DNA from 2 places in the Gulosibacter massiliensis genome. Region 2 is predicted to be linked to the other one. Evidence: riboswitches for the same ligand, from Rfam matches in the RefSeq annotation. Region 2 holds a riboswitch; the other holds the start of a gene.

Evidence for each region. A riboswitch is a leader RNA that binds a small molecule or an ion and turns the genes downstream of it on or off. The one in region 2 is predicted to bind thiamine pyrophosphate.
Region 1: it holds a riboswitch for thiamine pyrophosphate, as region 2 does, so the genes downstream of both, EJL01_RS04815 (thiamine ABC transporter substrate-binding protein) here and thiM (hydroxyethylthiazole kinase) in region 2, are expected to answer to the same signal.

The regions. Positions count from the first base shown of each region.
Region 1 covers NZ_UYZX01000001.1:993,261-996,461, forward strand. The annotation lists gene EJL01_RS04810 (ABC transporter permease) at 1-677, opposite strand, end outside; gene EJL01_RS04815 (thiamine ABC transporter substrate-binding protein) at 664-1,716, opposite strand; TPP riboswitch at 1,765-1,868, opposite strand; gene gdhA (NADP-specific glutamate dehydrogenase) at 1,906-3,201, opposite strand, start outside.
Region 2 covers NZ_UYZX01000001.1:1,748,539-1,751,739, forward strand. The annotation lists gene thiE (thiamine phosphate synthase) at 1-421, opposite strand, end outside; gene thiM (hydroxyethylthiazole kinase) at 418-1,266, opposite strand; TPP riboswitch at 1,258-1,354, opposite strand; gene EJL01_RS08365 (recombinase family protein) at 1,672-2,268, shown strand; gene EJL01_RS08370 (Mu transposase C-terminal domain-containing protein) at 2,733-3,201, shown strand, end outside.

The sequences.
Region 1 (3,201 bases), 760 kb from region 2:
ACCGTGGTCTGGGTGTAAATCTCGGTCTCGAGCGTACCCGGCGCGGGCGTGCCGAGCGTCAGCACGATGCCGAACGCGGTCGAGCAGAACAGCAGCACGAGACACGCCGAGGCGACGATCGCCGGCACGAGCTGCGGCAGCGTGACGGTGAGGAACGCGCGCGTTGGCGACGCGCCAAGGGTGCGCGCCGCCTCGGCGAGACGCGGGTCGAGGCCGCGCCAGAAACTCCCCACCTGCCGGGCAACGACCGCGACATTAAAGAAGACGAGCGCGAGCACGACCGAGAATGTCGTGCCGTCGAGCCCGAGCCAACCGAGGGGGCCGGTCGACCCAAGCAGCGCCCGGAAGGCGACACCGACCACCACGGTGGGGAGCACGAACGGCACGGTGATGAGGCCGCGCAGCAGCGCGCCGCCGGGCACGCGCCGGCGGTAGAGGATGCTCGCGGTCGGCACGCCCAGCACCACCGCGCCGAGCGCGGCGGCGAGGGCGAGGCCGATCGTGTTCGCGAGCAGCTGCCAGGTGCGAGCGCTGGTAAGCACCTCACCGTAGCCGGTGAGGTCGATGCCGGAGTCGCTCGAAATGCCTCGCCACAACATGCTGGCCACGGGCCAACCGAAGAAGACGGCGAGGAACGCGAGAACTGCGGCGCCCGCGACCCAGCTAGCTCGCCTCATACAGTGTGTTCCACTCCTCCAGCCAAGTGTCGCGGTTGCTCGCGACCTCAGCCGCGTCGAGGTCGAGTGGCTCATCGACGAGGCTCGCGTGCTTGGCCCACTCGCTCGGCAGCTCGACGGCGTCGTCGACCGGGTACATGTACATCGACTCGGGCAGTGCTTGCTGGAACTCCGTGCTCAGCATGAAGTCGATGAATGCCTGCGCGCCGGTCGGGTTCTCGGCGCCCTTCGTGACGCCGGCGTACTCGACCTGGGTCGTGCAGCTCGCCTCGAGCACGCCCGTGGTGCCGCCCGATTCGGCCGGCGACGACGAATAGCTCAGCACGAGCGGGAACTCGCCCGCGCCCTCGGCTCCCGAGAAATCGACGTAGTAGACGTCCGACCAGCTGCCCTCGACCTTGGCGCCGCCGTCGAGCAGTTGCTGCCAGTAGTCCTGCCAGCCGTCGCCGTACTCGGCGATGGTCGCGACGAGGAACGCGAGGCCGGGCGACGAGGTGAGCGGGTTCGTCACGGCGAGCAGCGGCGCGTACTCGTCGGTGGCGAGGTCGTCGAGCGTCGTCGGCTCGTCGACGCCGTTGTGTTCGAACCAATCGTGGTCGATGTTGACGCACACCTGGCCCTGGTCGATCGGCGTGAGCTGGTCGCTGAGCACCAGGTCGTCGGCGGATGCGGGCAGGCTCGGCGAGGTGTACGGCGCGAGCACGTCGGCGTCGACCACGGTCTGCGCTGAGTAGTTGTCGAGGCCGTATACGCCGTCGACGCCCGGGGCATCACCCGCGAGCAACAGCTGGCTCGTCACGACGCCGGCGTCGCCGGGCGAGGTGATGACGAGGTCATAGCCGGTCGCCGATTCGAACTCGGCGATGAGCTCGTCGCTCACGTTGAACGAGTCGTGCGTGAGCATCGTGACGGTGCCCGGGGCGGACGAGCTCGGCTCGTTTCCCCCAGCACCGCCGACAAGCGTGCACCCGCTCAGTAGCAGCCCGGTCGCCACGAGGGCGGCGGTTGAGGCAAGTCGGGTAGATGATCGACGTAGCATTCAGTCCTCCATTCGCATGGAGGGCATCCGCGCGCGACACAGCGCCCGGATGGAGAGAACTCGACTTCCTTCGCCGGTACTAGCCGGATCAGGTTCGAGGGTCTGCCAGTGTGGCACTCTCAGCGCCGCTCGGCGCTCCCCTGTCGTTCTCGTTCATCCTACCCGGCTGGCGGGCAGGGGCGAATCGGCCTAGACGAGGCCCTGCGCGATCATCGCGTCGACGACCTTGGTGACACCGGCGATGTTCGCGCCGAGCACGTAGTCGCTCGGGGCGCCGTACTCCTGCGCGGTCGCACGGCAGGTCTCGTGCACGTCGACCATAATCTCTTCGAGGCGCGTCTCGGTGTAGTCGAAGGTCCAGCGGTCGCGCGAGGCATTCTGCTGCATCTCGAGCGCGCTCGTGGCGACGCCACCGGCGTTCACGGCCTTCGCCGGGCCGAACAGCACGCCTTCGGTCTCGCGCATGAGCGAGGCGGCGTCGGCGGTGAGCGGCATGTTCGCGCCCTCGGCGACGACCCTGAGGCCGTTGTTGATCAGCGTCTGCGCGGCGTGCACGTCGAGCTCGTTCTGTGTGGCGCAGGGCAGCGCGACGTCGACGGGTACCTGCCACACGTCGTTGCGGTTCTCGTGGAACTCAACGCGGTTGCTGCGGCGGTCGGCGTACTCGCTGATGCGGCCGCGCTCTTTGAGCTTGATCTGCTTGAGCAGGTCGAGGTCGATGCCGTCGGGGTCGTAGATCGAGCCCTTCGAGTCCGAGGCGGTCACGACGACCGCGCCGAGCTCCTGCGCCTTCTCGATCGCGTAGATCGCGACATTGCCCGAGCCTGAGACCGAGACGCGCTTGCCGTCGAAATCTTCGCCCTGGGTCGCGAGCATCTCGCGAGCGAAGAAGATGGTACCGTAGCCGGTCGCCTCGGGGCGCACGAGCGAGCCGCCCCACGAGAGGCCCTTGCCCGTGAGCACGCCCGACTCGAAACGGTTGGTGATGCGCTTGTACTGGCCGAACATGTAGCCGATCTCGCGCGTGCCGACGCCGATGTCGCCCGCGGGCACGTCGGTGTACTCACCGATGTGGCGGTAGAGCTCGGTCATGAACGACTGGCAGAACGCCATGATGTCGCGGTCGCTGCGGCCGTGCGGGTCGAAGTCGCTGCCACCCTTACCTCCGCCGATGGGCAGTCCCGTGAGCGAGTTCTTGAAGGTCTGCTCGAAGCCGAGGAACTTCACGATGCCGAGGTTGACCGTCGGGTGGAAGCGCAGCCCACCCTTATACGGGCCGAGGGCCGAGTTGAACTCGACGCGGTACCCGCGGTTGATGTTGACGTTGCCCTTCGAGTCGATCCACGGCACACGGAAAATCACCTGACGCTCGGGCTCGCAAAGGCGGCGGATGACGTCCTGGTCGAGGTACTCCGGGTGCGTTTCGAGCACCGGGGCGAGTGAGTCGAGGACCTCGACCACTGCCTGATGGAACTCCGGCTCACC
Region 2 (3,201 bases):
CCGTCGGCCACACCGGTCCAACGCCGAGGTAGTCCAAGACGCCGTCACCGAGCCCGCGTGCTGTGCGAACCTGCTCGATCGTGCTGACCGACAGCCCGACCATGGCGTCCGGCCCGAGCAACTGCCGGGCCTGAGCAGGCGGCATGTCGCGCTGACCGACGTGGACGCCGTCGGCGCCGATGTCCTGAACGAGGTGGACCCGGTCATCGATAATCAGCGGCACCCCGGTCCCCGCCAGCACCTCGCGGACCGCCACGCCGAGGGCGACGAAGTGGGCGTCGGTGGCGCCCGGGTCACGCAACTGCACCACGGTGACTCCGCCCGCGACCGCAGCCTGCACGGTCGCGGGCACCCCCCGTGGGCCGCACAAACCGGTGTCGGTGACCAGGTAGAGGCTGAGGTTCACCGGTCGGCGGGTCACCGGAGCACCACCTTCTCGGTCAGCTCCTGCGGGTTGAGGGTGGCGAGAGAGTCCAGCAGCGCAACGGCGAAGCTCCCCGGCCCGGCGGCACGCTCGGCCGCGACCTCGGCGGCCACGGTGTACGTCGCGGTCGCGGCCGTGGCGGCCAGGAGCGGGTCGTCGGTGGTGGCGGCGAAGGCAGCCATGAGCGCGCCCAGCGCGCCCCCACCGCCAGTGACCTGGGTCAACCATCGATGGCCGTTGGCCACCCGCACCAGCCGGGTGCCGTCGGTGAGGTGGTCGACCTCCCCGGAGACCGCGACGATGGTGCCGTGCTCCCGGGCCAGCGCCCGGCCGGCGTCGAGGGCATCCTCGGCGGCGTCGACGCTCTCCGGACCCCGCCCACCGCTGCCCCCACCGGCGAAAGCGAGAATCTCTGAGGGGTTGCCACGGACGAGTGCCGGGGAGGCGTGGGTGAGTGCCGGGGAGGCGTGGGCGAGCAGGTCGACGACAACCCGGCTGCGCCAGGCGAGCCCACCCACCCCGACCGGGTCGAGCACCCACGGGGTGCCGGCCGCCGCGGCGGCACTGACCGCGCCGTGCATCGCAGCCACCGTCGCCTCTTGGGGCGTGCCGAGGTTGACCAGGACCCCGTCGGCGACGGCGGCGAACGGCCCGGCTTCCTCCGGGTTGTCCACCATCGACGGACTGGCGCCGACCGCGAGCAGGACGTTCGCTGTCCACTGAGCGACGACGACGTTGGTCAGGCACTGCACCAGCGGGGCATGCCCGCGCATCGCAGCCAAGGCCTCGCCCACAGCGGCAGCATCGAGTGGGACAGTAGGGACGGAAGAAGGTGCCGACATCGGCGACGTTCCCTTCGCTAGTACGAACTAGATCAGGTTCAACGGGTGTGATCTCAGCCGTACCAGCACGGCACCCCGCGTCATTCACCAGCTTAACATCCGCACCGTTCCCAGCACCGTGCCCTCGCTTCAGCGATCGCAAAAGGGTCGCGCCTCGGACCGTCCGGGCGTGCTGTCACCAGTGCCCGGCTGCGCTACGGCGTTCCTTGGCCGCCGCAGCCCTCACCATGGCGCCTCACCAGACAACGGCTGCGCAACCTTAAAATGTGCAGTCGACTTCGGACACTCGTGCAGTGGACTTCGAAAACTGACAACAAGGAACGACGGCACGCCTGGCGGGCTGTCCCGTAAGACCCGTCCGGTGAACTGTCCGGTGAAGGGAGGCTATATGACACACTGGGGAGCATGTCCCCCTTGAAGGTCGGCTATGCCCGAGTCTCCACCGACGAGCAGGACCTGACCGCGCAGCGTGACGGACTCGCGGCGTTCGGCGTCGATCCCAAGCGCATCTACGTCGATCACGGGCTCACGGGCCGCAACGCCGACCGTGAGGGCCTGCGGCAGGCGCTGGCTGCCTGTCGGGACGGCGATACATTCGTGGTCACCAAGCTCGATCGGCTGGCGCGTTCAGTCCGTGATGCCCACCAGATCGCCGACGACCTCGCGGCGCGGGAAGTGAAGCTGAGCATCGCCGGATCGGTGTACGACCCGACCGACCCGATGGGGAAACTGTTGTTCAACGTGCTGGCGATGGTCGCCGAATTCGAAGCCGACCTCATCCGTGCCCGCACCCGCGAGGGGATGAAGGTCGCCAAGGCCAAGGGCCGGCTGCGCGGGAAGTCACCGAAACTCACCCCCCGGCAAGAAGCTCACCTCGTCCAGCTACATGCCGCCGACGAGCACACCGTGGGCGAGCTGGCCGAGCTGTTCAGCGTGGGCCGCTCCACGGTCTACCGCGCCCTTCAGCGCGCCGAGCGCGGGCGCGAGAACGCCTTGCAGTAGGTGCGTCGTGGACGCTCGAGCGCGGTGGCGAATCCTCAGGCTCCACGTCGAGGACCAGGTGCCCCTCGCGCGCTTAGCTCGCGAGACCGATGTAGGGCTGCGGACCCTGGAGCGCTGGCACGCCCGCTACCGCGCCGACGGCTACGCCGGACTGGAGACAGCCTCACGGGCGGACGCCGGCTCCCGCCGCCTTCCGCCCGACCTCGTCGACCTGATCGAGGGCCTGGCACTGAGCAAGCCGCGGCCGGCCATCGCCACGATCCATCGCAAAGTCACGGGCATCTGCGCCGCCCGGAGGTGGCCGGTCCCCTCCTACTCGGTGGTGTGGGACATCGTGCGGACCCTGGATCCCGGCATGGTCACCCTCGCCCTGGGGGGGCGCAGCGTCCTACCGCGACAAGCACGAGCTGGTGCTACGCCGGCAAGCAGAGCTGCCCAACGCGATGTGGCAATCCGATCACACCATGCTCGACATCCTGGTGGTGGGCACCGACGGCAAGCCTGCACGGCCATGGCTGACAACGATCCTCGACGACTGCTCCCGGGCGGTCTGCGGCTACACAGTCTTCCTGGGCGCACCGTCGGCGATGAACACCGCCCTGGCGCTACGCCAAGCGATCTGGCACAAGACCGACCCGGCCTGGCCGATGTGCGGCCTGCCCGACGTGCTCTACGTCGACCACGGCAGCGACTTCACCAGTGACCAGCTCGCCCACACCGCCGTCGACCTCCACATCCGACTGATCCACTCCACCGTCGCCCGACCCCAGGGACGGGGCAAGATCGAGCGGTTCTTCGGCACCATCAACACCGAGCTACTCGCCACCCTGCCCGGACACATCACCGAAGGGCACCCCTGGCCGACACCGAAACTGTCCCTGGCCGCCCTCGATAGCGCCCTGGAGGCGTTCGTGGCCACCTACAACGACCGCA